Regions from separate parts of the Methylobacterium oryzae genome, predicted to be linked through region 1. Evidence: riboswitches for the same ligand, from Rfam matches in the RefSeq annotation. Region 1 holds a riboswitch; the other holds the start of a gene.
The links. A riboswitch is a leader RNA that binds a small molecule or an ion and turns the genes downstream of it on or off. The one in region 1 is predicted to bind cobalamin.

Region 1 (5,050 bases):
CCTCCAGTCGGTGCACCCGGACCGCGCCGGCGACGGCGCCCTCCTGAGCCGGATCCGGCAGATGGGCGACCGGCTCGGCGGAGAGGTCTTCCTGCGCCAGGCCGGGCAGGCGCGCGAATCCGATGGCGACCGCCTCGGCGCGATCGGCTGCCCGACCCTGGTCGTGGCGGCGGCCCAGGACGCCCTGCGCAGCCTCGACGAGGCGCGGGAGCTCCGCGACGGCATCCCGGGCGCGACGCTGAGGGTGATCGACGGGTCGGGCCACATGCTGCCGCTCGAGGCCCCGGACGCGCTGGCGGACGCGATCGTGCCCTGGCTGCGGGCTCAGGCCTCCGGAGCCTCGACGATCGGGTCGTAGCGGGCGGCGTCGAAGCCCAGGAGGTTCCAGCTCTGCGCCATGTGGGGCGGGAGCGGCGCGCTCACGTCGACCGGCTTGCCGGTCCGCGGGTGCGGGATGACGATCCGCCGGGCGAGCAGGTGGAGGCGGTTCTGGATGCCGCCCGGCAGCTCCCAGTTCTCGACGGAGAAGTATTTCGGGTCGCCCACGATCGGGTGGCCGATATGGGCCGCGTGGGCGCGCAGCTGGTGCGTGCGGCCGGTGACCGGCTTGAACGACAGCCAGGACAGCTTCTGGGCCGCCTGATCGACCATCGCGTAGTAGGTCAGCGCGTGGCTCGCGCCCTCGTCGCCGTGCTTGGCGACCCGCATCCGCGCATCGGCGTCGGTGGGCTCCTCCTTGGCGAGGTAGGTCGAGACGCGCCCCTGCCGGACCCGCGGCACGCCCGCGGTGAGCGCCCAGTAGATCTTCCGCGCCGCCCGGGACCGGAAGCTCTTGGCCAGCGTCGCGGCGGCGAGCCGGGTCTTGGCGATGATCAGGCACCCGGCCGTGTCCTTGTCCAGCCGGTGGACGAGGCGCGGCTTCTGGCCGTCCGGACCCGTGAGGGCGGCGAGCAGGCCGTCCACGTGCCGGACCGTCCCCGAACCGCCCTGGACCGCGAGGCCGAAGGGCTTGTTGAGGATCATCATGTCGGCATCCTCGTAGAGGATCAGCGACCGGATGAAGGCGGCGTCGTCCTGCTCGCGGGCGGCGCTGCGCGGCCGCTCGGTGGGCTGGTCGAGGCGCAGCGGCGGCACGCGCACGCTCATGCCCGGCTCCAGCCGGTCGTTCGGCTTGGCGCGCTTGCCGTCGACCCGCAACTCGCCCTTGCGGACGATGGTCTGCACGCGGGTGAAGGGCAGCAGCGGGAAGCGGGCGGTGAGGAAGCGGTCGATCCGCATCCCGGCCTCGTCCGGCTCGACGGTCAGGGTCTGCACGCCGGAGGCGAGGGTCGCGGAGGCGGCGGCGCGCTGCTCGCGCCGGGTCGGACCGGGCGCGGGGGCAGAGGCGAGGGCCGGGGAGGGGGCCGCCGAGCGCCTGGCCGGCGGCTGGCCGCCGGGCTTGCCCGCCGCGGCGTCGCGCGGTGCGGCGGCGTCGCGGCGCGGCTTCGGCGGCCGGGCCGGCGTCGGGGCCGCAGCGGCCTGCGCGCCCCAGGGATCGCGGGTGCCGGCATCCTCGCCGCGGTTGCGGGCCGCGCGCTCGGCGGCGTCGCGGGCGCTGGTGCGCGGGCCCGTGCGGGCGCGGCCGTCGGCCTGGGCCTTGCCGCCCCTGAACTTGCTGGCGCTGGACTTGCCGGCCTGAGGCTTGCGCCCCGTCGGCCCGCCGCTTCTGGGAGGTCGTATCGTCATGCTTCCGCCGGCACCCGTCTCCGCGTCGGACGGAGCGTCCGGGCGCATGGGCCGCGGCGTCGCGGACGTCCGGACCGATGGGATTGCCCGGCTGTAGCATCGCCCGCGCCGAGCGGCAAAGGCGGTGGGCCGGCCCGGTCCGTCAGGGCTCCGCGCGCCACGCGTCGCGGAGGCGGGCCTTCAGGCCGGCGGGGAAGAGGTCGGGACCGCCCGGCACGTCGAGCCCGTCCAGATCGCACCACCGCGCCACGCAGGCGGTGCCGGAATCCTCGTGGAACACGAAGCGCTCCTGCCCGTCGAACCGCCCCGGCGGCAGGGCGACGGGGAACAGGAACAGCACCTCGTGCCCGACCTGCCCCTCGTGCGTGAAGATGTTCTCCATGACGCGGGGGCCGCCGAGCACCGAGACGGTGACGCCGAGCTCCTCCCGGAACTCCCGGATCAGGGCGTCCTCGACCCGCTCGCCGAACGCGACGCTGCCGCCGAGCGGCCGGACGCCTTTCAGCCGCCCGTCATCCGCGCGGACCTCGGCCACGAGCAGGCTGTTGCCGCGCCGGGGCAGACCCAGTGCCTTCACGCGAATCTCCGCAGGGGGCCGCCAGACCGTCATCCCGCAGGGGCTAGCCCGTCGTCGGCGAGGCCGCAACGGACCGGCGCACAGCGCGCCGATCCACGGCAACAACCGGACACACGGTTGACGCCCGCCCCCGCTACGGCCAAGCTGTGTTCGACGGTTCCCCTTGGGGATCAAAAGGGAACGCGGTGAGGGGTTCGCCCCGAAGCCGCGGCTGCCCCCGCAACTGTAAGCGGCGAGCCCTTCACCACCACGTCACTGGGTCACCCCGGGAAGACGGTGCGAGGGCGGCGACCCGCGAGCCAGGAGACCTGCCGTCAGCCGTGGTCACACGCGAAACGCGCCGGGCGGGGTGTCCTGGCGGGTGTCGAGGCGCCGCCAGTCCCGAGGGGAGGCGGCCGCCGAGGCCTCGTTCGCGGTGACGTGCCACAGCAAGCGCGCCCGCGACGCCGTTCCCCATGCCCGTCTCCGCCGTCCCGAACCCCTCGAGCCCTGTCGCAGGACGCCGTCGCGCGCCCGCACGGGCAGAGGCTACCGGACAGCGCGCGCATTGTAATGTTATTACAATGCCTGTAGGACGCGGGGGCCGGCGCGCGCCGTGCACGGACCGCTTTCCCCATGTCTTCATCGACCCATCGCTCCTGCCTCGGCGGGCGGGCCCCGCTCTGCGGCGTTCTCCTCGCGCTCCTCGCCAGTCCGGCCGCCGCACAGGAGGCGGTCACGCTGGATGAGCTGTCGGTCGCGGGCGCGGGCGGCGACCCGGGCCGCCTGCCGCCGAATGGCCTCAACCTGCGCACCCCCGACCGGACCGCGAGCCGCCTCGGCCTGACGCCGCTGGAGACGCCGGCCAGCCTCGACATCGTGTCGGGCGAGACCGCGCGGCTGCGCGGCCAGGACACGATCGCCGAGGCCGTGACCCAGGACGCGACCGGCATCACCACCATCGCGGCGCCCGGCAACGGCAACGGCGCGTTCACGTCCCGCGGCTTCGCCGGCCCGAACTCGATCCAGCAGCTCTACGACGGCACGCGCTTCTACGTCGGCGCCAACACCGTGACCTTCCCGTTCGACACGTGGAACGTCGAGCGGATCGAGGTGCTGCGCGGGCCGTCCTCGGTGCTCTACGGCGACGGCGCCATCGGCGGCGTCATCAACGTGGTGCCCAAGAAGCCGGTCTTCGTGCCGATCAACGCCGCCCGCGCGGTGATCGGCACCGACGGGGTCGCGCGGCTCGCCCTCGATTCCGGTGGCCCGCTGGGGCAGGCGGAGTACGGCGACACCTTCGCGTACCGCCTCAACGTCAGCGGCAATCGCGCCGACGGCTGGATGCGGCCGGAGGGCGATTTCCGCAACCTCGCGGTCTCCGCCGCCCTGCTGTTCCGGCCGAGCGCCGACCTCGCCTTCACCCTGAGCCACGATCTCGGCTACCAGGAGCCCGCCCGCTACTGGGGCACCCCGTTGGTCGAGGGACGGATCCCGGATCTCATCCGGTTCAACAACTACAACGTCCGCGACGCGAAGATCACCTGGGCCGACAACTGGACCCAGCTCAAGACCGAGTGGTCCCCCTCGGCCGACATCACGATCCGCAACACCGCCTACCGGCTGACCAGCCGGCGCCACTGGCTCGACGTCGAGCAGTACAGCTACAACCGCGGCACCGGGCTCGTGGACCGGGGCGAATACCTGGAGATCTACCACAGTCAGGAGCAGGTCGGAGACCGCCTCGACGCGACGTTCCGGGGCAGCCTGTTCGGGCTGCCGAACCAGTTCGTGGCCGGCTTCGACGTGAATCACATCGACTTCCGCCACACCAACAACTTCTATTTCGACCAGACGACGAGCGTGCCGCTCACCGGCTACGATCCGAGCCTCTTCCCGCAGAACGGCCGGGCGCGCCCGGCCTACGCGACACAGACGAGCCAGGCCTCGGTCTTCGCCGAGGACCGGCTGATCCTGTCGGACAAGCTGTCGTTCCTCACCGGCGTGCGCCTCGACGTGCCGACGCTGAACCGCGAGGACCTGCAGACGGGATCGCGGTTCGAGAAGACCTATCGGGCGCTCGGCTACCGGTTCGGCCTCGTCTACAACCCGACGCCGGACAGCGCGCTCTACGCCCAGTACAGCTTCGCCACCGACCCGGTGAACAGCCTGATCACGCTGTCGCAGTCGCTGGCGGGCTTCAAGCTCGCGACCGGCGATCAGGTCGAGATCGGCGCCAAGGGTCTGGCCTTCGACGGCGCCCTCGAATGGACCGTCGCGGGCTACCGGATCGTCAAGGACAACCTGATCTCGGCGATCCCCGGCCAGCCGACGCTGTCCACGCAGGTGGGGAGCCAGTCCTCGCAGGGCTTCGAGCTGGCGCTCGGCTGGCGCTTCGCGCCGGGCTGGCGGCTCGACGGCAACCTCGCGCTCCTCCACGCGCAGTACGACCGGTTCGACCAGACGGTGAACGGCGCCACCGTCTCGTATGCCGGCAACCAGCCGATCGACGTGCCCGAGCGCGTGGCCAATCTCTGGCTGACCTGGGACGTCACCCGCGACTGGACCGCGCGGGTCGGACTGCAGAACGTCGGGCAGGTCTACAGCGACTTCGGCAACACAGCGCGGCGCCCCGCCTACAACCTCGTCAACGCGGTCCTGGACCATCAGGTGACGGCGGATTCGCGCCTGTCCGTGCGGGTCTACAACCTGTTCGACAAGGTCTACGCGATCTCGGGCAACGCCGTGAACGGGGTCGGGACCAACTGG
Region 2 (5,050 bases), 2.4 Mb from region 1:
TCGATCCGCTTCCTGGTGGAGGGCGCCGACCTGCCGCCCGACGCCGGGCAGTACGAGCGGATCTGCATCCTGTTCGACGGGACTGACCAGGACGCGCTGCTGCGCGCCCGCGAGCAGTGGAAGCAGGCCAAGGACGCCGGCCACGCGGTGGCCTACTGGCAGCAGGACGAGTCCGGACGCTGGAACAAGAAGGCTTGATAATGGCCCCCCACGCACGTCTCGGGCGCGCCGCGCTCGCCCTCGCCCTGGCCCTCGCAGCGCCCACAGTGGCCCTCGCCCAGGACGCGCCGCACGGCCATCCCGCGGAGAGCAAACCGGCGCAGCGCGGCCCGGAGGGGCGCCGCCTGCCGCCCGATTCGACGACCAAGCAGAGCGTGACGCTGCCGGACGGCCGGACCCTCGACTTCACCGCCACCGCCGGCAGCCTGCCCCTCGTCGACGAGGCGGGCAAGCTGCAGGCCGAGATCGCCTACGTCGCCTACACGATGGCGCCGCAGGCCGGCCGGGAGCGTCCCGTCACTTTCGCGGTCAATGGCGGCCCGGGCGCCGCCTCGGCCTATCTCAATATCGGGGCGATCGGGCCCTGGCGGCTGCCGGTCGGCGGCGACAGCATCAGCCCGTCGCAGCCGGTGACGCTGACGCCCAACGACGGGACGTGGCTCGGCTTCACCGACCTCATCTTCCTCGATCCCGTGGGGACCGGGTACAGCCGGGCCGCGGACGGGAACGGCAAGGCCTACTGGTCGATCGATTCCGACGCCTCGACTCTGGCGGCGACCATCGCGCGCTACCTGCGCGTCAACGACCGCATGGCGAGCCCGAAATTCTTCGTCGGCGAGAGCTACGGCGGCTTCCGCGGCCCGCTGATCGCCGAGAAGCTCCAGGAGGAGATCGGCGTCGGCCTGTCCGGCATGGTGCTGCTCTCGCCGGTGCTCGATTTCGCGTGGCTGGAGACGCCGCGGGCCAACCCGTGGGGCTACGTGCTGAAGCTGCCCTCGCTGGCGGCGGGCGCGCTCGAGCGGGCCGGCACGGTGCCGACGCCAACCCTGCTCGGCGACGCGGAGGCCTACGCCTCGGGCCCGTACCTGAGCGACCTGCTCAAGGGGCCGAGCGACACGGCCGCCGTCGCCCGGATGACCGAGAAGGTCGCGCCCCTCGTCGGTCTCGACCCCGCCCTGGTGCGTGCCCAGGCGGCGCGCCTCTCGACCCGGAGCGTCCAGCGCGAGATCGACCGCGCCGAGGGCCGCGTGACCAGCGCCTACGACACCGGCATCACCGGCTGGGACCCGAACCCGGACGCCGCCCAGTCGAGCTTCGAGGATCCCCAGCTCACCGCCCTCCAGGCACCGCTGACGAGCGCGATGCTCGACCTCTACGCGCGGACGCTGAAATGGCCGGTGACCAACATGCGCTACGAGCTCCTGAACAACGCCGTCAATCGCGGCTGGAACTGGGGCTCGGGCCGGCAGGCACCCGAGGTCCTGTCGAACCTGAAGGGCGATCTGGCGCTCGACGGGCACCTGCGCGTCCTCGTGGCGCACGGCTTCACCGACCTGGTGACGCCCTACTTCGCCTCGAAGCTCCTGCTGGCGCAGGTCCCCGCCTACGCCGCCGGCCGCCTGAGCCTCGCGGTCTATCCGGGCGGGCACATGTTCTACACGCGACCGGACTCGCGCGCCGCCTTCCGGACGGACGTGGAGCGGATGTACACGGACGCCCTGAAGGTGCGCGACGCCGGCTCGACCCGTCCGGCCGGAGCCCCCGCCGAGCATCTCCGGACGGCGCCGTAGCGCCTCCGGCCCGCCAAGCCGGTCACGCGTCGTCGAAGGCGAGGGCCTCGGCCGGGTAATCCACCATCGTCCGGCGCTGCGCGTCGGTGTTCTGCCACTCGCCGACCTTCATGTAGCGGCCCTCGAGATCGCGGACCTCGACCACCTTCCCGATTGTGGGGATCGACTGGAAGCCCTGCGGCCAGTTCGACGCGAAGTAGAAGACCTGCTCGACGTGGTCCGAGAGGTGGCAGATCCCCGGCCCGAACGTCCCCAGCCCGAAGACGAGGTAGCGGCCGTTCACCAGCGCCGCGACGTCGGAGATCAGCGACTCGCTCTGGATCTCCACCGGCAATCCGCGCCGCTCCGCGTACGCCTCCACCTCGGCGATGACCGGGTTCAGCCTGTTCTCGAAGACGAGCTTGACCGAGCGGATCCGGCCCTCGGCCAGGAGCCGGTCGATGACCATCCGGTAGAACGCGAAGGGCGGCTGCGGGTAGTGCGGATCGACCCAGGTGCTGAAGATGTCGCCCGACCGGATGTGGATCAGGAGCTGGTCGTCGGGCTTCACCGGGAAGTTCTTCGGCAGACCGTTGAACAGCGGCCGGATCACGCTCTGCACGATCGCGCGCGAATCCGCCGGTCCCCGCAGCGCGGTCACGCGCTCGAACTGCGTCGGGTCGAAATACAGGCCCGACAAAAAGTAGCCGTCCGCCGGCAGCGGCTCGTCCGGCGGGATGAAGGTGATGCCGTCGCAGGTCAGCCGCTCGGTCAGGAAGATCACCTTGCTGCGGTCGACCTTGGGCACCTTGATGTATTTCAGGTTGAGCGACTTCGCGATGGTCACCGCGATGATGTACTGGACGAGGCAGTTGCCGAAGGCGCCGTTCTCGAACAGCGACAGGCCGACCAGGGCATGGCTGGCGCGGTCGGGCGCCGACTGGAGCGCGTAGGTGACGTAGACGTTGGCGCCGGGCTTCTCGTTCAGGAGCGTCACGTCGAGGCCGAGCATCGCCCGCAGCGCGATCAGGTCGACCGCGGCCTCGTCGGCGCGGATGCCGATGCCGGCGATCCGGGCCGGTTCGGGCGCGGCGATCCGGACCGCGCGCGCCCAGGCCCGCTCGTCGGGGACGATCGCGGCGACGAGGGCGTCCGGGGTCGCGGTCCAGACGGCGAGGTCCGGCTCGGCCCACGTCACGCCGTCCTGCGAGACCGCCACCGCGACGTCGCCGGGCTCCGCGGGAACCGCCCCCTCCCCCGGCCGCAGGGCGACGGAATGGATCGGGAAGCGGCCGCCGAGGTCGACCTCGAGCCACGTCGTTCCCGTGCCCACATCGGAGACGATCCGCGGCTCACGGCCTGCCGCGAGATCGACGAGAACCGGGGTCGGATCGTCTGTCGGGGCCATCGGGTCTCCGGGAGTTCAGCGCCCGCGCCGGGGCCGGGCGGGTATCGGGTGCGGCGGTGCCCGCTCCGGGGCGCGGCCGTCAAGCCCGCCCCGATCGCGGGGCGGGCGCGGGAAACGGCCGCGATCCGGCGCCGCTCCGTTGTGTCCCGGCGGTCATGCGTCTACAACGGCCGGGCGACGGTGCCCCGGAGACGGGGTGAAAAGGGAATGCGGTGAGGGGTTTGAAGCCCCGATTCCGCGGCTGCCCCCGCAACTGTGAGCGGCGAGCGCCCGCCAAGCGCCACCGGAGCGATCCGGGAAGGCGGTGGGCGCGCCGAGCCGCGAGCCAGGAGACCTGCCGTCGCGACAGGATCCCGCAATGCCGCCGGTGGGGCGGCTGGAGACGCTTCTGATGACGACGCAAACCCTCGCCCCCATCGCCGCCGGCACCCGCGCGTCGGAGCGCCCGATCGCCGTCGCACTCGCGGCCGTGCTGGGCCTCGGCCTGCTGTTCATGGCGGGCTTCTCGCCGGCGATCGCGCTCCACAACGCGGCGCACGATTTCCGGCACACCCAGAACTTCCCCTGCCACTGACGTCCCCGGACCAGGGATGATCATCCGGCTCCTGTCGGCGGCCCTCGCCGCCGGCTTCTTCGCGGCTGCCATCGTAACGGGCCTCGAACTCACGCTGACCTCGCCGCTGATCGTCGCGGCCGAGCGCTACGAGCAGCAGGAGGCGCCGAACCGGGCTGCCAAGGCGCTCCCGATCAAGGCGTTCCCGATCGTGCTCGCCCATGCCGGGCACGACCACGCCGCGCCCGACGCCGCGCCGGAATGGCAGCCCGCGCCCGGCCTGCCGCGGATGGCCTTCACCGGGCTCGCGACCCTCGTGGGCGGCGTCGGCTACGCGCTGCTGCTCGGCGCGGTGATGCTCGCCTGCAGCCGCGAACCCACGCCGCAGGTCGGCCTCGCCTTCGCGGTGGCCGCCTTCGCCAGCGTCGCGCTCGCGCCGGGTCTCGGCCTGCCGCCGGAACTGCCCGGCAGCGCGGCGGCCCCGCTCGCGACGCGGCAGGCGTGGTGGGTGATGACCGCCGCGGCGACCGGGATGGGGCTCTACCTGATCACGATACGCCGCGCGCTGATCACGATCCTCGGGGGGCTCGTCCTGATCATCGCGCCGCACGTCGTCGGTGCCCCGCAGGCGCCCGAGGCCGCGTCCGAACTTCCGGCCGCGCTCGCCGCGCAATTCGCCGCGCGGTCGCTCGCCATCAGCTTCGTGTTCTGGATCCTGATCGGGCTGGGGCTCGGCTGGGCGTGGCAGGCCTTCGCCCGCGGCGCGGATCGGGGAGCGGCCCGTGCCTGAGACCGTTCTCTACGTCTGCACCACCTGCCGCCGGCCGGACGACGACCCCGACGGGCCCCGCGCCGGGGCCCGCCTGCTGGAGGCGCTTCGAGCGCGGAGCGGCGCCACGCCGGACCTGCGGGTCGAGGCGGTGGAGTGCCTTTCGGTCTGCAAGCGGCCCTGCACCGTGGCGGTCGCCGCGGCCGACCGCTGGACCTACGTCTACGGCGACATGGATCCGGCCGCCTCGGCCGAGATCATCCTCGGCGGGCTCGCGGCCTACGCGGCGACCCCGGACGGCATCGTGCCCTGGCGCGAGCGTCCGGAGGCGTTCCGCAAGGGCGTGATCGCCCGCATTCCCCCTTTCCCAGAACCCCGCCCGGTCCCCGCCGGCACCCTGGAGCCCGCGGAATGACCCTCGTGAACAAGATCCCCTGCACCATCGTCACCGGATTCCTCGGGGCCGGCAAGACGACCCTCGTCCGCCACGTGGTCGAGAACGCCAAGGGGCGCCGCCTCGCGATCCTGGTGAACGAGTTCGGTGATATCGG

Region 2: another riboswitch for cobalamin. It lies ahead of LXM90_RS07970 (CbtB domain-containing protein); the one in region 1 lies ahead of LXM90_RS19325 (TonB-dependent receptor).

The regions. Positions count from the first base shown of each region.
Region 1 covers NZ_CP090349.1:4,056,909-4,061,958, reverse strand. The annotation lists gene LXM90_RS19340 (alpha/beta fold hydrolase) at 1-358, shown strand, start outside; gene LXM90_RS19335 (RluA family pseudouridine synthase) at 325-1,725, opposite strand; gene LXM90_RS19330 (NUDIX hydrolase) at 1,868-2,302, opposite strand; cobalamin riboswitch at 2,440-2,633, shown strand; gene LXM90_RS19325 (TonB-dependent receptor) at 2,918-5,050, shown strand, end outside.
Region 2 covers NZ_CP090349.1:1,649,171-1,654,220, reverse strand. The annotation lists gene LXM90_RS07985 (DNA polymerase III subunit chi) at 1-198, shown strand, start outside; gene LXM90_RS07980 (S10 family peptidase) at 201-1,790, shown strand; gene LXM90_RS07975 (discoidin domain-containing protein) at 1,813-3,177, opposite strand; cobalamin riboswitch at 3,339-3,534, shown strand; gene LXM90_RS07970 (CbtB domain-containing protein) at 3,569-3,751, shown strand; gene LXM90_RS07965 (CbtA family protein) at 3,768-4,520, shown strand; gene LXM90_RS07960 (DUF1636 domain-containing protein) at 4,513-4,914, shown strand; gene cobW (cobalamin biosynthesis protein CobW) at 4,911-5,050, shown strand, end outside.